One region of the Mesorhizobium sp. YR577 genome, then DNA from elsewhere that is predicted to be linked to it. Evidence: predicted binding sites of a transcription regulator. Region 1 holds the regulator's gene; each other region holds the start of a gene.
The links. The regulator PhoB, encoded in region 1, activates phosphate uptake and scavenging genes when phosphate is short. The targets are predictions, from matches to a motif close to TGTCATNNANCTGTCAT.
Positions count from the first base shown of each region.

Region 2: the regulator PhoB is predicted to act here: its motif matches at 4,171-4,187, upstream of BM413_RS00580 (NAD-glutamate dehydrogenase).
Region 3: the regulator PhoB is predicted to act here: its motif matches at 3,076-3,092, upstream of BM413_RS08350 (LTA synthase family protein).

Region 1 is NZ_FPBI01000001.1:392,861-400,232, forward strand. It holds gene pstA (phosphate ABC transporter permease PstA) at 1-229, shown strand, start outside; gene pstB (phosphate ABC transporter ATP-binding protein PstB) at 244-1,068, shown strand; gene phoU (phosphate signaling complex protein PhoU) at 1,102-1,809, shown strand; gene phoB (phosphate regulon transcriptional regulator PhoB) at 1,932-2,621, shown strand; gene BM413_RS02020 (ROK family protein) at 2,640-3,881, opposite strand; gene xylF (D-xylose ABC transporter substrate-binding protein) at 4,159-5,202, shown strand; gene BM413_RS02030 (sugar ABC transporter permease) at 5,396-6,715, shown strand; gene BM413_RS02035 (ATP-binding cassette domain-containing protein) at 6,739-7,372, shown strand, end outside.
Region 2 is NZ_FPBI01000001.1:103,043-110,232, reverse strand. It holds gene BM413_RS00580 (NAD-glutamate dehydrogenase) at 1-4,080, opposite strand, end outside; gene BM413_RS00575 (YciI family protein) at 4,354-4,680, shown strand; gene BM413_RS00570 (LysE family translocator) at 4,690-5,301, opposite strand; gene typA (translational GTPase TypA) at 5,513-7,190, opposite strand, start outside.
Region 3 is NZ_FPBI01000004.1:295,176-302,365, reverse strand. It holds gene BM413_RS08355 (pilus assembly protein) at 1-1,043, shown strand, start outside; gene BM413_RS08350 (LTA synthase family protein) at 1,117-2,964, opposite strand; gene fabD (ACP S-malonyltransferase) at 3,261-4,202, shown strand; gene fabG (3-oxoacyl-[acyl-carrier-protein] reductase) at 4,266-5,003, shown strand; gene BM413_RS08330 (acyl carrier protein) at 5,346-5,582, shown strand; gene fabF (beta-ketoacyl-ACP synthase II) at 5,620-6,882, shown strand; gene mltG (endolytic transglycosylase MltG) at 6,994-7,190, shown strand, end outside.

The DNA of each region.
Region 1 (7,372 bases):
GACGGCGCCGCTGCTCTTGATCGGCATGGTCGCCTTCGTCGCCAATTATCCGACGACGCCTTTCGAGCCGGCGACGGCCTTGCCGGTGCAGATCTACATGTGGGCCAACGAGGCCGAGCGCGCTTTCGTCGAGCGCATGTCGGGCGCCATCATCATCCTGCTCATCTTCCTGATGGCGATGAACATCACCGCGATCGTGCTGCGCCGCCGCTTCGAACGGCGCTGGTAGAAAAGGACCATGTTATGAACATCATGACCGAGAAAGCACTCGAAAGCGCAGTGAGCGATAAAATGAGCGGCACACCCAACGAAATCATCAAGATGCGCGGCAACAAGGTCGGCGTGTTCTACGGCGAAAAGCAGGCGCTGTTCGATGTCGACCTCGACGTGCGCGAGAACCAGGTGACGGCGCTGATCGGCCCTTCGGGCTGCGGCAAGTCGACCTTCCTGCGCTGCCTCAACCGCATGAACGACACCATCGACAGCGCGCGGGTGACCGGCAAGATCACGCTCGACAATGAAGACATCTACGACAAGAACATCGACGTGGTCGAACTGCGCGCCCGCGTCGGCATGGTCTTCCAGAAGCCGAACCCGTTCCCGAAGTCGATCTACGAGAACGTCGCCTACGGACCGCGCATCCACGGCCTGGCCAAGAAGAAGTCGGAACTCGACCATGTCGTCGAGACCAGCCTGAAGAAGGCCGGCCTGTTCAATGAGGTCAAGGACCGCCTGCTCGAGCCGGGCACCGGCCTTTCCGGCGGCCAGCAGCAGCGCCTGTGCATCGCGCGCGCCATCGCGGTGTCGCCCGAAGTGATCCTGATGGACGAGCCGTGCTCGGCGCTCGATCCGATCGCGACTGCAAGGGTCGAGGAACTGATCGACGAACTGCGCCAGAACTACACGATCGTCATCGTCACCCACTCGATGCAGCAGGCGGCGCGCGTTTCGCAGCGCACGGCGATGTTCCATCTCGGCTATCTCGTCGAAGAAGGTGCGACCGACAAGATGTTCACCAACCCCGACGACAAGCGAACCCAGGACTACATCACCGGCCGCTTCGGCTGACGCGAACACGACGCGGATTGCAAGGACAGCATCATGGGCGAACATACCGTCACCTCTTTCGATGAAGATCTGGGACATATCGACCGTCTCATCCGGGATATGGGCGACCTGGCCGGCTCGATGGTCAGCGCTTCGATCCAGGCGCTGGTCCAGTCGGACAATGCGCTCGGCCAGCGCGTCGTTTCGGACGACGCCATCATGGACGCGCGCCAGCGCGAGCTCGACGAGCGCGCGATCACGCTGATCGCCAAGCGCCAGCCGATGGCGCAGGACCTGCGTGCCGTGGTCGGCGCCATCCGCATGGCCGGCGATCTGGAACGGATCGGCGACCTTGCCAAGAACATCGCCAAGCGCGTCAGCGCTGTCGGCCAGAGCGCCACGCCGCGCGACCTTGCCCATTCGATCGAGGCGATGTCGGGCATGGTGCTGGATCAGGTTCGGGAGGTGGTCGACCACTATGTGTCGCGCCGGCCTGAAGAGTTGCAGGCGTTGCGCGCCGCCGATGAGAAGATCGACGTCAAATACACCGCCGTGTTCCGCGAGCTCCTGACCTACATGATGGAAGACCCGCGCAACATAACCGCTTGCACACATCTCCTGTTCTGCGCCAAGAATCTGGAGCGTATCGGCGACCATGTCACCAACATTGCCGAAAACGCCTATTATGTGATGACCGGCAAGCAGCTTCCGCTCAATCGGCCGAAGCAGGATGAAACTTCGATGACTGCACCGGCCGCCTGAGGCGTGCTGGCCACGAAGCTCTAAAAGGGTAAGCTTGTTCCACCGGCGGTGCGAAACCCGCCGGACACCATGCGAAAGGCGAGGGGGCTCGAACCGGATCGCGTTAACAGGACGGCAAATTGATGATCGCACCCAAAGTCATGGTGGTCGAAGACGAAGAGCCGCTGGGCGTGCTGCTTCGCTACAATCTCGAATCGGAAGGCTATCAGGTCGAGATCGTGCCGCGCGGCGACGAAGCCGAGATCCGGCTTCAGGAAAACGTACCCGATCTTCTGGTGCTGGACTGGATGCTGCCGGCGGTTTCCGGCATCGAGCTTTGCCGACGGCTGAGAATGCGCCCCGAAACCGAGCGCCTGCCGATCATCATGCTGACGGCGCGTGGCGAGGAAAGCGACCGCGTGCGCGGGCTTTCCACCGGGGCTGACGACTATCTGGTCAAGCCGTTCTCGACGCCGGAATTCATGGCGCGGGTGCGCGCACTGCTGCGCCGCGCCAAGCCGGAAGTGCTGTCCAGCGTGCTCAAGGTCGGCGATATCGTGCTCGACCGCGAAGCCCACCGCGTCTATCGCAAGAAGAGCGAGATCAAGCTTGGGCCGACGGAATTCCGCCTGCTCGAATTCATGATGCGCCATCCCGGCCGAGTCTTCTCGCGCAGCCAACTCCTCGACAATGTCTGGGGCGAGACGATCTATATCGACGAGCGCACGGTGGACGTGCATGTCGGCCGGCTGCGCAAGGCCGTCAACACGGGCCGCATGCCCGATGTCATCCGCACCATTCGCGGCTCGGGCTACGCCATCCGCGAGGACTGAGCCGTTGCCTGGCGCTTCTCAGGCAACCTTGTGGCCGACTGTTGCCGGGCTTGCGCCCGGCGCAAAAATCTCCTGATCGACAAAGGTCAGCGCCTGCATGGTGCTGCCCTCGCGGATGAGCGGAAGCTCGTTCGGCTCTGTATCGAAGGAAATCGCCTTGTTGTGCTGGCCGCCGGCGGTCTTGTCGATCGCTTCGCGCAGCGCCGGCTCGATCAGATCGAAAGCGGTCGCGCCGATGCCGACGACAGCCACCGGAGCGGGATCGATCAGCGCGAACAGGCTTCCCAGGCCGAAGCCGATCGCTTCGCCGGCCTTGCGGAACGCTTCGCGCTCGGGGCCGGGCCCTGCACGCGCCACATCTGCCAGCATGCGCATGTCGCCATCGCTGATGTCGGCGAGCGGTGCGTCGTCTTCGCTTGCCTGTTTTGCCTTGCGCCATATTGCGTAGTTGCCGGCATAGGCTTCGACGCAGCCGCGGCGGCCGCAGCGGCAGAGCGCGCCATCGGGCCGGTGGATCATATGGCCGAACTCGCCGCCGGAGGATTGCGTGCCGGTGAAGAGTTCGCCCTTCAGCACCATGCCCATGCCGATGCCGTGCGAAAGCAGCACGGCGATGAAGTCGTTGTGGTAGCGCTCGGGCTTGCGCCATCTCAGCGCCACCGCGATCATGTTGCAGTCGTTCTCGACGGTCACGGGAATGCCGGTTGCTTCCTCGATGATGTCGGCGAACGCAATGTGGGTATGCGCCGTAATCGGCGTCCACAGCATGGCTCGGGAGGTGGAATCGGTGATGCCCTGTACTGCCATGCCGATGCGCATCACGCGCCGGCCGGCCGATCTACGCAGCGCGATCTGCCGGCGCACCATGGCCACGCATTCGCCGATCAAGCCGTCGCGGGACATGGTCAGCGTTTCAAGCTTGCGCTCTTCCTCGGACACGACCTTGCCGGAATAGTCGACGATCGCGACCGAAAGGAAGTTCAGGGAAAGGACGACGGTGACGATTTCGGCGGCATCGGGGTTCAGTTCCAGCGCCACCTGTGGCCGCCCGCGCTTTTGTGACGACGCCTCGGGTCCCTTGGCCTCCAGCAGGATGCCCTCGGCGATGAGGTCCGACGAGATTGCAGAAATGGTCGAGTGGCTGAGGCCGGTCGAGCCGGCGATTTCGGTGCGCGACGGCTGTTGCGCCTGGCGCACGGCGGCAATGACCATGGCGCGGTTGCGCTTGCGCAGATCGTCGTGACGGATCGCGACCGACATGTTTTCGTATTCCTCCCGGGAGCCTGTTCATTCCGCCGAAGCGGAACGGCTCCTGCCTTGTTGTTGGACCGCGATCCCTCCTCGGACGAGGGTTCCTGGCCTTTGCAACCGTTGCGAACCATCCCTTCACCGGACAGGCCCGTCAACAGCGGCACAAGGATATTGACAGAACTCTGCGCATGCGTCATTCTTTTTTTCGAGGCTCGAAAAAAAGAGCTTCTGGGTGGGCCCGAGGGCCAAAGTATCGTTGCGCTGTCATGGCGCCAGGGAGGAAATCATGAAGAAGTTTGCAACCGCCATGCTGGCGGGTGTTGCGCTGTCCATGTCGCTGGGCGCTGTTGCGCATGCGAAGGACAAGATCGTCGGCGTGTCGTGGTCGAATTTCCAGGAAGAGCGCTGGAAGACCGACGAAGCCGCGATCAAGGCTGCTCTCGAAGCATCCGGCGACAAGTACATTTCCGCTGATGCGCAGTCGTCGGCTGCCAAGCAGCTCACCGACGTCGAAAGCCTGATCAGCCAGGGCGCCAACGCGCTCATCATCCTGGCACAGGATTCGAGCGCCATCGGACCGGCCGTCGAAAAGGCCGTTGCCGAAGGCATTCCGGTTGTCGGCTATGACCGCCTGATCGAAAACAAGGACGCCTTCTACCTGACCTTCGACAACAAGGAAGTCGGGCGCATGCAGGCCAAGGGCGTGTTCGACGTCAAGCCGGAAGGCAACTATGTCTTCATCAAGGGCTCGGGTTCCGATCCGAACGCGGACTTCCTGTTCGCTGGCGCCATGGAAGTGCTCAAGGACGCGATCGACAGCGGCAAGATCAAGAATGTCGGCGAGGCCTATACCGATGGCTGGCTGCCCGCCAACGCGCAGAAGAACATGGAGCAGTTCCTGACCGCCAACGACAACAAGGTCGATGCAGTCGTTGCCGCCAATGACGGCACTGCCGGCGGCGCGATTGCCGCGCTCGACGCGCAGGGCCTGGCCGGTTCGGTTCCGGTTTCGGGACAGGATGCCGACCATGCAGCGCTCAACCGCATCGCGCTCGGCACGCAGACCGTTTCGGTGTGGAAGGACTCGCGCGAACTCGGCAAGACGGCAGCCGAGATCGCCTCGCAGCTTGCTGACGGAACCGCGATGGACAAGATCGCGAACGCCGTGAAGTTCGACGGCGGCCCGAACAAGGTCGAGATGACCTCGGTGTTCCTGAAGCCGGTTCCGGTCACCAAGGACAATCTGAACGTCGTCATCGACGCCGGCTGGGTTTCCAAGGACGTCGTCTGCCAGGGCGTGAAGGCAGGTTCGGTTCCGGCCTGCAACTAAGCCATTCGGCTTGAATAGCGACGCCGCGGTTTGATCAGAGCCGCGGCGTTTTCTTAAGGGCTTTTGCAAGAAGGCCCGATGTTTTGAAACGACGCGTGACCCCCTTTGGGAAATCGTTCCGGTTTTCAGGGGCATGCGCTAGGATGAAGTCCGGCTATCGGCGAAAGACCGTAACGGCCGGCGGGAGGAAGTCATGACCGACGTGACAACGAGCGAATCTGCGGATCGGGCTCGAGCATCCGAACTCGGCGCTGTCGCCCGGTTTCTCAAGGCCACAGAACTCGATACCCGCATGCTCGGCATGGTCGGCGCGCTCCTGGTTATCTGGATCGGCTTCCATATCCTGTCGAATGGGCTGTTTCTGACGCCCCGCAACCTGTGGAACCTCTCGGTTCAATCATCATCGGTAGCGGTCATGGCCACCGGCATGGTGCTGGTCATCGTCACGCGCAACATCGACCTTTCCGTCGGCTCGCTCCTCGGCTTCGTCGGCATGATCATGGGTGTCACCCAGGCGGTGTTCCTGCCGCGGGTGATGGGCTTTCCGCTCGGCGATCCGTCCATTTGGGTCATTGCGCTGGCTGCCGGCCTCGTCGTCGGCGTGGTGATCGGCGCATTCCAGGGCTTTCTCATCGCCTATCTCGGCATTCCGGCCTTCATCGTCACGCTCGGCGGCCTGCTCGTCTGGCGCGGTGCGGCGTGGTGGGTCACCAGCGGCCAGACGGTCGCGCCCATGGATGCAACGTTCCGCCTGATGGGCGGCGGGCCTGAGGGCGCAATCGGCGCGACGTGGAGCTGGGTCATCGGCTTGGTCGCGTGTGCTGCCGTCATCCTGATGCTGCTTTCGGGCCGTCGCCAGCGCAAGCGCTTCAAGTTCCCGCTGCGGCCGGTCTGGGCCGAAACGTTCCTTGGCGCTGTTACCTGCGCCGTCATTCTCGGCGCCGTCTGGGTCGCCAATTCCTATCCATGGCCGGCAGGCACGGTGAAGAAATATGCCGAGGCCAACAACATAACCATTCCCGAGGGCGGGCTGTTCATCGCCCATGGTATCGCCATTCCGGTGCTGATGGCGATCGCTGCCGGCATCATCATGACCTTCGTCACAACGCGCACCCGCTTCGGCCGCTACGTCTTCGCCATCGGCGGTAACCCGGAAGCGGCTGAACTCGCCGGCATCAACACGCGCTGGGTGACCATGAAGATCTTCATGGTCATGGGCTTCCTCGCCGCCATCAGCGCCGCGATCTCGACCGCGCGCCTGAACGCGGCGACCAACGCCCAGGGCACGCTCGACGAGCTTCTGGTGATCGCGGCAGCCGTTATCGGCGGTACGTCGCTGGCCGGCGGTGTCGGCACGGTCGCCGGCGCCATGCTGGGTGCTGCGCTGATGCAGTCGCTGCAATCGGGCATGGTGCTGCTTGGCGTCGACACGCCGCTGCAGAATATCGTCGTCGGTTTCGTGCTGGTCGTGGCCGTGTGGCTCGACACGCTCTACCGCCGGCGCGTGCAGTAATCGGTAATCCGGGAGGCAATCATATGGATCAGACAAGCACCCCGCTCGTCGACATGAAGAACATCTCGATCGCCTTCGGCGGCATTCGCGCCGTGGACGATGCGTCGGTCGATCTCCATGCCGGCGAAGTCGTCGCCCTGCTCGGCCACAACGGCGCCGGCAAATCGACGCTCATCAAGATACTGTCGGGCGCCTACAAGCGCGACGGCGGCGCGATCTTCGTCAATGGCGAGGAAGTCTCGATCGGCAACCCGCGCGATGCCAAGAAATACGGCATCGAGACGATCTACCAGACCCTGGCATTGGCCGACAATGTCGATGCCGCCGCCAACCTGTTCCTGGGCCGCGAGCTCAGGACGGCCTGGGGCACGCTCGATGACGTCGCCATGGAAGCCGAGGCGCGCAAGGTGATGGGACGGCTCAATCCGCGCTTCCAGCGCTTCAAGGAGCCGGTGAGCAAGCTTTCGGGCGGCCAGCGCCAGTCGGTGGCGATCGCGCGCGCGATCCTGTTCAACGCCCGCATCCTGATCATGGACGAGCCGACGGCGGCCCTCGGGCCGCAGGAAACCGCGCAGGTCGGCGAACTGGTCAAGCAGCTGAAGGCCGACGGCATCGGCATCTTCCTGATCAGCCACGACATCCATGACGTGTTCGACC
Region 2 (7,190 bases), 290 kb from region 1:
GGCGCGCACAACATCGGCAGCCGTGCTTCCCGTCGCTTCCTGTAGCCGGTTGACGAAGGTCGGCCCGCCGCGATTGATCAGGTCATTGGCCAGAACGCGGGCGATGATCTCGCGCCGCAGCCGGTGCGTACCGATCTCGGCGGCGTATTTCTTCGCCATCTTTTCCGGGAAATAGCCCATCAGGTCGCGCTCGAAATGCGGATCGTCGAGCAGGTCGCTGGAGACGATATCGGAAAACAGCACGATCTTGGCATAGGCCAGAAGCACGCCGAGTTCGGCCCGGGTCAGCGGCTCGCCGCGCTTTTCGCGCTCAGTGAGGGCTGCCGGCGAAGGCAGCGTTTCGACGGTGCGGTCGAGCAGGCCGCGCGCTTCCAGCGCGCTCATGAAGCGGCCCTGATAGGCAATGTCGGCCAGCCCGCGCTTTCGCTGCAGCGAAAGCGACAGCGTCTGCTGGTAATTGTTGGAAAGCACCAGCGCGCTGACCTCGCTGGTCATCTCGGCGAGCAGCTTGTTGCGAGCAGGCCGCGTCAGCGAGCCCTTGCGCATGGCGGACGCCAGCGCGATCTTGATGTTGACCTCGACGTCCGACGAATTGACGCCGCCGGAATTGTCGATCGCGTCGGAATTGCAGGCACCGCCTAGAAGGCCGAACTCGATGCGCGCGCGCTGCGTCGCACCCAGATTGGCACCCTCGCCGATCACCTTCACCCGCAATTGGGCGGCGGTCACGCGGATCGCGTCATTGGCGCGGTCGCCGACTTCCTGGTTGCTCTCGCCCGCCGCCTTCACATAGGTGCCGATGCCGCCGAACCACAACAGGTCGGCCTCGGCCTTGAGGATGGCGTTCATGATCTCGTTGGGCGAAGCCGTCGTCTTGTCGAGGCCGATCGCCTTGGCAGCCGCCGCCGGCAGCGTGATCGATTTCTGGCCGCGCGAAACGATGATGCCGCCCGGCGACAGCTTGGTCTTGTCATAGTCCTGCCAGCTCGAGCGCGGCAGGTCGAACACGCGCTTGCGCTCGGCAAAGGAGGCCGCCATGTCCGGATCGGGATCGATGAAAATGTCGCGATGGTCAAAGGCCGCGATCAGCCGGGTCTGCTCGGAAAGCAGCATGCCGTTGCCGAACACGTCGCCCGACATGTCACCGACGCCGACGACGCTGAACGGCGTCGTCTGGATATCGCGGTTCATCTCGCGGAAATGCCGCTTCACCGCTTCCCACGCGCCCTTGGCGGTGATGCCCATCTTCTTGTGGTCGTAGCCGGCCGAACCGCCGGAAGCGAAGGCATCGTCGAGCCAGAAGCCATGCGCCTCGCTGATCGCATTGGCGGTGTCGGAGAAGGTCGCCGTGCCCTTGTCGGCGGCGACGACGAAATAGGGATCGTCGGTGTCACGCCTTATTGTGCTTACCGGCGGCACCACCTTGTCGCCATCGAGATTGTCGGTGATCGAAAGCAGGCTGGAGACGAAATTGATATAGGCGCTCTTGCCCGCCTCGAAGACCGCTTCACGCGTGCCGCCGACAGGCGAGCGCTTGGGGAAGAAGCCGCCCTTGGCGCCCACCGGCACGATGACAGCGTTCTTCACCTGCTGTGCCTTCACCAGTCCCAGCACCTCGGTGCGGTAGTCCTGCGCCCGGTCAGACCAGCGCAGCCCGCCGCGCGCCACCGGGCCGAAGCGCAGATGCACGCCCTCGACCTCGGGGCCGTAAACGAAGATCTCGCGCCATGGCCGCGGCTCCGGCAGGCCATCGACATTGCGCGAATCGAGCTTGATCGCCAGCGACTGGCCCTTTTCCTTGATGCCGGCAACGAAATGATTGGTGCGCAGCGAGGCTTCGATGAGATTGGCGTAGCGCCTGATGATCGTATCATCATCGATGTTCGGCACCTGCTCCAGCGCGTCCTTGATCGCTGCCTTCAAATGCTTGGCAGTGACATCGCCATCCTTGGCCTTGGGGTCGAAGCGGGCAACGAAGAGATCGAACAAAGCGCGTGCGATCTGGGGGTAGCGGTTAAGGGCTGCGGCGATGAAATCCTGGCTCTGCGGAATGCCGGCCTGCTGCAGATAGCGGCCATAGGCGCGCAATATGCCGATGGAAGTCGACGGCAGGGCGGCCGTCTGGGCCAGCGCGTTATAGCCGTCATTGTCGGCATCGCCGCGCCAAACCGACAGGAACACCTCCTCGAACAGCGCACCGCCGTCGGAAAGGTCGATCGGCTTGCCGAAAGCGTTCTCCAGATCCATGTCGTGGACGAAGACCATGCCGGTCGTCTCGTCGCCGACCTCGAAGGTGCGCTCGCTGATCACCCGGAAGCCGGTGTTTTCCAGCACCGGCACGCGCCGCGACAGCGCCACCGGCGCGCCGTAGTGATAAATCTTCAGCGCCGCCTGCTCAGAGCTCTGGCCGGCGTGGCGATAATAGTCGATGGCGATCGGATTTTCAGCGCTGAGCGATGCGATCTGCTGCGCGTCGACCAGCGCCTCAGCCGGCGTGAAACTGTTGCGGTAGCTCTCCGGGAAGCGGTTGGCGATGGCCGTCAGGCCGGAATCCGCGCCGGAAGTCGCAGCGACTTCCGCCAGCGCATCCTCCCAGGTCCGCACGATGTCACGGATCGCCGCTTCGATCGTCTTCTGCTCGACCTTCGGCGTCTTGCCGCCGGAACGGCCGATGATGAAATGGACACGCGCCAGCCCGCCTTCCGGGAAGGCCGGATAATAGGCCGAGAGCCGCCCGTCGAAGACGGTCTTCAGATAGCTGCCGATCTTCTCGCGTGCCACCGAATCGTAGCGGTCGCGCGGCACGAAGACCAGCACGGACACGAAGCGGTCGAACTGGTCGACGCGCACCAGTGCCCGCACGCGCGGCCGCTCGACCAGGCCGAGGATCGCCTCGGAATGCTTGCGCAGCGTCGGCACGGCGATCTGGAACAGTTCGTCGCGCGGATAGCTCTCCAGCACGTTGATCAGCGCTTTGCCGGAATGATCGGCCGGGTCGAAGCCGGATTTGGTGACGACCGTCTGCGCCTTGGAACGCAGATAGGGGATCTTCATCACCGAGCGCGTATAGGCAGACGAGGTGAACAGGCCGACCATGCGCAATTCGCCGGCGAGCCGGCCTTTGGCGTCGTAGGTTTTCACCCCGACATAGTCGAGATAGATGCGCCGGTGCACCACCGACTTGGCGTTGGCCTTGGTGACGATCAGCGGGTCCGGCCCATGGAGGAAGGCGCGGATTTCCGGTGTCGTCGTGTTGTCGCCATCGATCTCTCGGCGCAGCACCATCACGTCGGGATCGCGCAATATGCCGAGCCCCGGCTTGCCGGCGCGGTCGAGCGTGCCGCTCTTCTCGCCGCCGGTGTAGCGGAACTCGCGCATGCCGAGGAAAGTAAAATTGTCGTCGCGCAGCCATTCGAGGAAGGCGATCGCTTCCGTCACAGCATCCTTGTCGAGCGGGATCGGCGCATAGCGGAATTCGGAGATCGCCTGATCCAGCCGCGCCAGCATCGGCTTCCAGTCGACGACGGCGTCGCGCACCTGCGAAAGCACGCGCTTCAGCCGCTCTTCCAGCCCCTTGGCCTGATCCTCGCTGAGCGCGCGGATATGGACATGGATGACGCTCAGCCTGTCGGCGCCCTGGTCGCCCTTGCCTGCACCGCCCTCGCCCAATATCGCCTCGACGCCGCCCTTGCCATGCTTCACGGCGATCACCGGATGGGTGACGAAGGCCGGCTCGCCGGCAGTGTCGGTGATTTCACCCAATACCGAGTCGAACAGGAACGGCATGTTGTCGTTGACGACCGTAACGACGGTCAGCGGCCTGTCGCCAACCGACACGCCGGCATCGCGGTCGATGGCGACGACGCATTCACCCTTCTTGTGCTTTGCCACCGCGCGGCCAGCCAGTTCGGCGGCCTTGGCGAGCGCTGTCGCCTCATAAGCGGCGACATCTTCGGCAGGCGCGCGGGCCAGAAGATAATCCGCCAGTTGAACGGATTTGTCGGCAGTCCTGGTCGAAGGGGCTTTCCTGGCCGGCGGAGCTTTTTTCGCTGCGGTTCTGGATTTGAGACCGGATGCCATTGGAAATCTCCCCCGTCATATGCTTTTGCGACTATCGTAGCAGATGGAGCGCGTTTGGCGACACTCATCGATGCAAAATGCGAACTTCTTATGAAGAGCAGATGACGCGGCATCGGCGACAGAAATACGGCATCGAAACTGATTTCTTCGCGGCTGTTTCAACGCACGATGGGAGTGCCATCTGCGGTTGATTGCCGGCTCAAAGATTCAGGCAGATTATCTGCGTGTGGCGTAGCCACATGCCGGCTGCGCCGATTTCTCTGGGAGGAGAACATGGCGAAATTTCTCTACGTCTATCATGGCTCCGGCAAGATGCCGGAAACCGAAGCCGAGAAAAAGGAAGTGATGGACGCCTGGACCGGCTGGTTCGGCAGCCTGGGTGCAGCGGTGGTCGACGGCGGCAATCCTGTCGGCATGTCGAAAACCGTGCTGCCCGGCGGCAAGGTCGAGAACAATGGCGGCTCGAACCCGACCGGCGGCTATTCGATCATAGAGGCGAAAGACATCGACGATGCCGCCAGCAAGGCCAAGGGCTGCCCGATCCTGTCGGCACCCAACTGCAGCATCGAGATCGCGCCGATCATCGAGATGAGCATGTAGCTGCGGCAGTTACCGTGCCGCGATTGCGGCGGCAGCGCCCGCCATGGTCGTGGCGCTGACGCGGTTGGCGATCTTCATCGCGCGCTGGCTTTTCAGCAGCCGGCGCGCTTGTGCTGCAGCAATGACCCAGGCGATGTCGATGGCGACCAGCACGATCGCCATGGTCAGCGTCAGCTCGACCCAGCCGACGACGCTGACCGAGGCCAGATCGATGATAGTCGGCAGCAGCGCCAGATAGAACATCATGATCTTGGGATTGCCGAGCGTCACCCCCATGCCGGCAAAGAACAGTTTTACGGGTGAATCCTCACGCGGCATCTCGCCGTCGCGCACCGCCACAGGTGCCGTCCACATCTTCCAGGCGAGATAAGCGAGATAGGCCACGCCCGCCCATTTCACGATGACGAAGGCGAGATGAAAACTCTGCGCCACGACGGCAAGCCCGAACACCGCCAGCGACAGCCAGATCGCCTCGCCGATCCACATCGCCGCCAGGAAGGGCAGCACGTCGCGAAAACCCTTCGAGATCACCCGTGCGACAAGGGCCGCAATGCTGGGGCCGGGCGAGCCAGCAGCGACCAGCAGCGCGCCAGCGAAGATGAGAAGGGATGTGGGTTCCATGGGTGATCCTCCGGGCAATGCCTCGGAGAATATGCCGATTGCGGATGAAGCGCACCAGCGTTTTCTCCCCCCTTGAGGGGGAGATGGCGCAAAGCGCCAGAGGGGGTCGGTTCATGCCGAGCTCGACGCAAAGCAACGTCGAGCACTGCCGCAGCGACCCCACCCGGCCCTTACGGGCCACCCTCCCCTCAAGGGGGAGGGAAAGCTGGCGTTATGCAGCCCCTGCCGTCTTCGACGACTTCTCGAAGCGCTTGCGCTCGTTCGGGTCGAGATAGAGCTTGCGCAGGCGGATGGTCTTCGGCGTCACTTCGACCAGTTCGTCGTCCTGGATCCAGGCCAGAGCGCGCTCCAGCGTCATGCGGATCGGCGGGGTCAGCTTGACGGCCTCGTCCTTGCCGGCGGCGCGGATGTTGGTCAGCTTCTTGCCCTTCAGCACGTTGACCTCAAGGTCGTTGTCGCGCGAGTGGATGCCGATGATCATGCCCTGATAGACCTTGACGCCGGCTTCGATGACCATCGGGCCGCGATCCTCGAGGTTCCACATGGCAAACGCCACCGACTCGCCCTGATCATTGGAGATCAGAACGCCGTTGGTGCGGCCGGGCAGCTCGCCCTTGTAGGGCTCGTAGGCATGGAACAGCCGGTTCATCACCGCCGTGCCGCGCGTGTCGGTCAAGAGTTCCGACTGGTAGCCGATCAGGCCGCGTGTCGGCGCGTGGAAGACGATGCGCTGGCGGTTGCCGCCGGAGGGGCGCAGTTCGACCATCTCGGCCTTGCGCTCGGACATCTTCTGCACGACGACGCCGGCATGCTCTTCATCGACGTCGATGACGACTTCTTCGACCGGCTCCAGCAGTTCGCCGTTTTCGCCCGTCTGCATGACGACGCGCGGACGCGATACGGCAAGCTCAAAACCTTCGCGGCGCATCGTCTCGATCAGAACGGCCAGCTGCAACTCGCCGCGGCCGGAGACGAAATAGGAATCCTTGTCCGCCGATTCCTCGATCTTGAGCGCGACATTGCCCTCCGCTTCGCGCAGGAGGCGGTCGCGGATGACGCGGCTGGTCACCTTGTCGCCTTCGGTGCCGGCAAGCGGGCTGTCATTGACGATGAACGACATGGTGACGGTCGGCGGGTCGATCGGCTGGGCATGCAGCGGCTCGGTCACGGCCGGGTCGCAGAAGGTGTCGGCGACGGTGCCCTTGGAGAGGCCGGCGATCGCTACGATGTCCCCTGCCTGCGCCTCGTCGATCGGCTGGCGCTCAAGCCCGCGAAAAGCGAGGATCTTCGACACGCGTCCCGTCTCTACGACCGAACCGTCATTGTGCAGCACCTTGACCGGCTGGTTCGACTTCAATGTACCGGATTCGATGCGGCCGGTGATGATACGGCCGAGGAACGGATTGGCTTCGAGCAGCGTACCGATCATGCGGAACGGGCCCGGGTGAACGGTCGGCGCGGGCACATGCTTGAGGATCAGGTCGAACAGCGGCGCCAGGCCCTGGTCTTTCGGTCCTTCCGGATTTTCAGAGACCCAGCCATCGCGGCCCGAACCGTAGAGAATCGGGAAGTCGAGCTGCTCGTCATTGGCGTCGAGTGCGGCGAAGAGATCGAACACCTCATTGACGACTTCGACATGGCGCGCGTCGGGGCGGTCGATCTTGTTGATGACGACGATCGGGCGCAGGCCGACCTTCAGCGCCTTGCCGACGACGAACTTGGTCTGCGGCATCGGGCCTTCGGCAGCGTCGACCAGAACGATGGCCGAATCCACCATCGACAGGATGCGTTCCACTTCGCCGCCGAAATCGGCGTGGCCGGGCGTATCGACGATGTTGACGCGCGTGTCCTTCCAGTCGACCGAGGTGGCCTTGGCAAGGATGGTGATG
Region 3 (7,190 bases), on a different contig from region 1:
ACGACAAGAGCACGAACGGCCTCAACTTCGAGTATCTTTCCGCTACCGACAAGCGACGTTACGGCCACTGGGATCTTCTCAAGAAACTCTACCCTAATGCCGCCCCCCTTGATTCGTGGAAAGGCTGCGTGGAAGCCCGCACTTCGAAGTTCAACGCGGATGGCACTCCAAACCTGACCACTGACGCTTTGAACCTCGACGATACGCCTCCGGCCAAGCTCGTCTACACCGCAGCCGATCAAACGGGGAATGTAAAAGCCGAGACCGTGTTCGTGCCCTATTTCGCGCCTGACGAACCCGGCGCTGCAAAAGCTTCCCCCAACAGCGCCACGGCGTTCAACAACAGCTACCTGAGCGACGGCAACAAAGCATCGACGAAGGCGGCGCAAAAGACGCAGCAAATGGCTGTGGCTAAATACTCCAACGTTAGCATCAGGAATACCGCAGTGATCAACACGGCGGCGCCGGCAACGACCGGACCGAACTATGCCTGTCCGACACCGATCGCGCCGCTGACTACCGATCTTGAAAGCCTCAAGACTGATATCAGCAAGATGGTCTACTGGTATGGTTCGGGAACGAACGTGTCCGAGGGACTGGCGTGGGGCTATCGCGTCCTGTCGCCGGGCGAGCCTTACGACCAGGGTGACGCTTTCAATTCGGACCAGACGTCCAAGGTCGTGGTGGTGTTCACCGATGGCGAAAACAACGTTTTTGGCGCATCCAGCGAACTGGCCAATCAGTCCGACTACGGCGCTTATGGATATTTCGACACCTACCGCATGGGCACGAGCAGCTCGACCAGGGCCACTGCCTTGACCAACGTCAACACCTGGACGGACGCCATGTGCACGCGCCTGAAGAACCAGGGCGTCAAGGTGTTCACCGTCGTTCTGGGTGCTGACACGGCTGCAAACCGCAAGCTCTACAGCGGCTGCGCCTCGACGCCGGCGAACTACTATCCGACTAAGGATGCCACCCAGCTCAAGGCCGCCTTCGACAACATCGCTTATGCGATTACGGACCTTTACGTCACGAACTGACGGTTTCTTCACGCAATTCCGGACGGAAAACCGCAGCGCGCTTTTCCTGGAATTGCCGCCGCCGCCGTCAGTCTCAGGTCGCCGGCACCGGCTTGCCCGTCGTCTCGGGGAAGAACTCCGGTGCGGCATGGCGCTTGCCGAACATCATGTCGTATTGCAGCAGGCGATAATCGCGGATCTCGGGATCGATCTCCTTGGCGCGCGACCAGTCGGGCAGGGCTTCGTCGTTCGGCGTGACCAGCATGTTGCGGTCGACGACGCGGAAATGCTCACGCACGCCGCCGAGGAAGCCGGTGTAGTAGGGATGGCTGATGCCGGCCGTCTGCAGCACATGCAGCGGCAGGAAGGCCGGGCTGATCGAGCCGATGTTTTCCGCCGGCCCACTGCGGTTCGACCAGATCACCAGCGGCGTCTCATGCTGCAGGCTCATCTCGGGGAGCGGCGCCTTGCGCGGTGCGACCTGGTCTTTCATGAACCCGGTCTCTATATAGACCGGCCCTAGCGGCGGCAGGTGGTCGCCGAAGAAGGCGATGACGGTCGGACGCTCGCGGTTCTTCGCCCATTCGATCAGCCGCGCCAGGCCCTTGTCGCCGTCGGAGGCGCCCTCGGCATAGCTCAGCACCGAATCGCGCGCCGTCTGGCTGACATTGCCCGAGACGGTGTGGCTGGTGTCCCAATAGCGGTTCGGCTCGTAGGGGCCGTGATTCTGCAGCGTGACGGTGAAGATGAAGAACGGATCGTGCGTGGCGTCGGCCTGGCGGATGATCTCTTCGGTCAAGGCCTTGTCGGACACCAGCGGCCCGCGCGAGGCGAGCGGCGGCAAATTGTCGGCCGACAGGAACGTGTCGAAGCCGAAGGCCTGGTAGACGGGCGTGCGGTTCCAGAACCAGCCGCCGAAGGGGTGGATGGCCTTGGTGGCGTAGCCTTCGCTCTTGAGGAAGGTGGCGAGCGAGGGAATCGGGCTGCGCACATATTGCTGATAGGGAATGCTGCCATAGGGCAGGAAGGCGTTGGAAAAACCTGTCAGCGCCTCGAACTCGACATTGGCGGTCATGCCGCCGAATTCCGGCGAGAAGATATGGCCGGATTCGAGCGAGCGCACATTGGCGATGGGGTCCGGCGTGATTTCGAGGCCAGGCAGCCGGGTCGGATCCCAGAAGGATTCGTTCATCACGATGATGATGTCGGGCTTTTCGGCGGGCAGCACCGGATTATCGGCCTCGGGCCGCGTGATCGCAGCGATCGCCTTGTCCGAATAGCCGGCGGGCGCCAGCACCTTTGCCATCGGCACGTTCAGCGCGAAGGCGATGGCGAAGCCGTTACTGTTATAATTCTCCTTCTGGTCCCACATGATCGGGATGATCTGGAGCCGGTCGCGCGCCCAGGAGAAGGTTGCGTAGTCCATGATCGAGCCGAAGAACACCAGAGCCGGCAGCGCCAGGCCGAGGCGTGTGATGCGCGCGCGCCACGACAGCGCCGGTATGCGGCGGCGCCAGAACTTCCAGGCGTAAACCAGCATGCCAATCGCTGCGATCGCCCCGATCACCATGAAAACCGCCGACATCGGGCGCTGTCGCACCAGAAGCGGCGTCAGTTCGACAATCTGGCGGGCATAGAGAAAGTCGGTCGGATAGAGCGGATCGCCAAGATAAAGTGATTTCTGATGGCCGATGAAGGCCAGAAGCAGCGCCAGCGGCGCGACCAGCAGCAAAGCGTGATGCGCGCGTCCAAGCAGGGCGTCGAGAAATACCAGCACCAGCGCAAAAATGACGACGGTTGTCCAACCCGGCCGGAACGGCTGCTGGAAAAACAGCAATGTCTGCTCAAGCGAGCCGCGAACGATCAGTTCGACGCAAAATACCAGAAGTGCCGATATGATGACGGTAAGCGCCAGGGTTCGGGCAAGATGGAGTACCTGCACGCGGCGTTTTGCACGGCCGCCGGCACTCTCACACTCCGTATCCCCTTGTGCCACAGTAAGCCGATTTGACAACTCACGAACCTCGAACGCGAAACAAAACCGTCATCTCACTGTCATCGAACCGTCACAAAATCTAGCGTCTGTGTTCAAAATGGGAAGGCCGCCGGTAAATTACTGTTGCATTTTTTCATGTAGCGGCAGGTAGATAGCAGCCGCGCTTCACGATCTGTGGCCTTGACTCGGTCGGCTTTCCTGCGCCACAGGGCCTTTCCGACAAACAAATCCGGGAGCGGGACATGGCCGTTGCATTCACCTTTCCAGGCCAGGGCAGCCAGGCCGTGGGCATGGGCAAGGACCTGGCGGAGGCCTTTCCGGAGGCCCGCGCGGTGTTCGACGAGGTCGACGAGGCGCTTGGCCAGAAGCTTTCGCAGATCATGTGGGAAGGCCCCGAAGAGACGCTGACGCTGACCGCAAACGCGCAGCCGGCGCTGATGGCCGTGTCGATGGCCGCGATCCGGGCACTGGAAGCGCGCGGCTTTTCGCTGAAGGACAAGGTCGCCTACGTTGCCGGCCATTCGCTTGGCGAATATTCGGCACTTGCCGCTGCCGGCACATTCTCGATTGGCGACGCGGCACGGCTGCTGCGCATTCGCGGCAATGCCATGCAGGCCGCCGTGCCGGTGGGCGAGGGCGCGATGGCGGCGATCATCGGGCTTGAGCAGGCCGACGTGGAAGCCGCCTGCGCTGAAGCGGCGCAAAATTCGGTCTGCCAGATCGCCAATGATAATGGCGGCGGGCAGCTTGTCATTTCGGGCGCCAAGGCTGCCGTCGAACTGGCGGCAAAGCTGTGCACGGAAAAGGGCGCCAAGCGCGCGCTGATGCTTTCTGTCTCCGCACCGTTCCATTCCGCCCTGATGGGTCCGGCGGCGGACGCCATGCGCGAGGCGCTGGCCGGCGTGACGAAGAATGTGCCTTCGGTGCCGGTCGTGGCCAATGTCGTCGTCCGGCCGCTGAGCGATCCAGACGAGATCGCCGCCCGCCTCGTCGAGCAGGTGACCGGCCGCGTGCGCTGGCGCGAAACGGTGGAATGGTTCGGCGCAAACGGCGTGACCACGCTTTATGAAGTGGGGGCGGGCAAGGTGCTTTCCGGCCTCGCACGGCGTATCAACAAGGAAATCGTCACCGCAGCCGTCAACAACCCGGCCGATGTCGATGCCGCCATTGCGGCGCTGGCCTAGTTCAAGAAACTCGACCTCTCCCTTACCAAGGGAGTGCTCTACCACCACGAAGGGGAGTCAAAAATGTTCGATCTGACCGGCCGCAAGGCACTCGTCACCGGGGCAACCGGTGGTATTGGCGAGGCAGTCGCCCGTGCGCTGCATGCACAGGGCGCGACAGTCGGCCTGCACGGCACGCGCGTTGAGAAGCTTGAGGCACTGGCTGCCGAACTGGGCGACCGCGTAAAGCTGTTTCCGGCGAACCTGTCGGATCGCGACGAGGTCAAGGCGCTTGGCCAGAAGGCCGAAGCCGATCTCGAAGGCGTCGACATCCTCGTCAACAATGCCGGCATCACCAAGGACGGCCTGTTCGTGCGCATGTCCGACGCCGACTGGGATGCCGTCATCGAGGTCAATTTGACGGCGGTGTTCCGCCTGACGCGTGAACTGACGCACCCCATGATGCGCCGCCGCAATGGCCGCATAATCAATATCAGCTCCGTCGTCGGCGTCACCGGCAATCCCGGCCAGGCCAATTACTGTGCTTCCAAGGCCGGCATGATCGGATTCTCGAAGTCGCTGGCGCAGGAGATCGCCACCCGCAACGTCACCGTCAACTGCGTCGCGCCCGGCTTCATCGAATCAGCCATGACCGAAAAGCTGAACGACAAGCAGAAAGAGGCGATCATGGCCGCCATCCCGACCCGCCGCATGGGAACGGGCGCCGAAGTCGCCTCGGCGGTGGTCTATCTGGCGTCCAATGAAGCCGCCTACATCACCGGCCAGACGATTCATGTGAACGGCGGCATGGCGATGATCTGAGAACCTTGTTGATAATTCTATCCTGTCGGCCATCTTGCGCGGTTTTCTGCGCTTCCGGTGCTCACATACTTTATGTACGCTCCGCTCCGCTCCGGTTCTCGAAAGCCACGCCACCTGACTCGACAGGGCGAATTCTTAACAAGGTTCATGCCGCGCTATGACCAAACAAGGCGTTTTCGCATTGGACGCGGGCGTCTTTTCGTGTAATGCGGCCATCAACGCGGCGATTTCGGCAAACCTCCTGCCATTGCCGCTACGTTCCCGGGAGGGAACATCTTTCAACTTGATTAGCGGCAGTCGTGCCGTTAACGAAGACGAACAACAAGAGACGAGGATGCCCAAATGAGTGACACCGCAGAGCGCGTCAAGAAGATCGTTGTCGAACATCTCGGCGTCGAGGCCGACAAGGTAACGGAAGCCGCCAGCTTCATCGATGATCTCGGCGCGGACAGCCTTGACACGGTCGAACTCGTCATGGCCTTCGAAGAAGAATTCGGCGTTGAAATCCCTGACGATGCAGCCGAGACGATTCTGACCGTCGGCGACGCCGTCAAGTACATCGACAAGGCCTCGGCCTGACGCCTAGTCAGCAGTCAGCATTTCCGAGAGTATCGCTATGAGGCGTGTCGTCGTCACCGGCATGGGTCTGCTTTCGCCTTTTGGCGTTGGCGTGGAACATGGCTGGAAAGAAATCCTGAGCGGCAAGAGCGCCGCCAGGAAGATCACGGAATTCGAGGTCGAGGATCTTGCCTGCAAGATCGCGCATGTGATTCCGCGTGGCGACGGCAGCAACGCCACCTTCAGCCCGGAAGCCTATCTGGAGCCGAAGGAACTGCGCAAGATCGGCGACTTCATCCTTTACGGGATTGCGGCCGCCGACGAAGCGCTCAAGGATTCCGGCTGGGAACCCAAGACGCCCGAGGAACAGCACGCCACCGGCGTGATGATCGGTTCCGGCATCGGCGGTATCGAGGGCATCGCGGAAAATGCGCTCATTCTCAAGGAGCGTGGGCCGCGCCGTATTAGCCCCTTCTTCATTCCCGGGCAGATCATCAATCTGGTCTCCGGCCAGGTCTCCATCCGGCACGGGCTGAAGGGCCCGAATCATGCCGTGGTGACCGCCTGCTCGACGGGCGCGCATGCCATCGGCGACGCGGCCCGGCTGATCATATTCGGCGATGCCGACGTGATGCTGGCGGGCGGTGCCGAAGCGCCTGTAACGCGCCTTTCGCTTGCCGGCTTCGCCGCCTGCAAGGCGCTTTCCACCGATCGCAACGACACGCCCGAACAGGCTTCACGCCCCTATGACCGCGACCGCGATGGTTTCGTCATGGGCGAGGGTGCCGGTGTCGTGGTGCTCGAAGAGCTAGAGCACGCCAAGGCGCGCGGCGCCAAGATTTATGCCGAGGTGACGGGTTACGGCCTGACCGGCGATGCCTACCACATCACGGCTCCGGCCGAGGACGGCGACGGCGCATTCCGCTGCATGACCGCTGCGCTCAAGCGCGCCAACCTGCAGCCGGCGGACGTGGACTACATCAACGCCCACGGCACATCGACCATGGCCGACACGATCGAGCTTGGCGCGGTCGAGCGTCTGGTCGGCAATGCGGCGTCTAAGATTTCGATGTCATCGACGAAGTCGGCGATCGGCCACCTTTTGGGTGCGGCCGGTGCTGCCGAGGCGATCTTTTCGGTGCTTGCCATTCGCGACAACATCGCGCCGCCGACCATCAATCTGGACAATCCAGAACGCGAAACGGCAATCGACCTCGTGCCGAACAAGGCGCGCGAGCGCCAGATCGATGTAGCGCTGTCCAATTCCTTTGGTTTCGGCGGAACGAATGCGTCGCTGGTTTTCCAGCGCTATAACGGCTGACGGCTGCCAATAGGGCCGTTTCGCCGCGAATTTTGACATATTCGTGCCTAGGGTCTGCCTTCGACCCTTTTCTCGGTGGGGATTCGTCTGATTGCAAAGTGTTGAGGCGCTATGAACACCAATCCTTCCGACGGCGAATTCGGCCGGCGTCCCGAGCCGCCTAAACCGATCGTTCCGAAGAGCGCCAGCGAAGCACTGCGCCCGGAACAGGGCACACCGCCGCCGAAACGCACGCGCTCGCGCGCCTCGCGCAATCAGTTCGTTGTGTTCCTCAACTTCATGCTTTCGCTGGTTATTCTGGCGGTCAT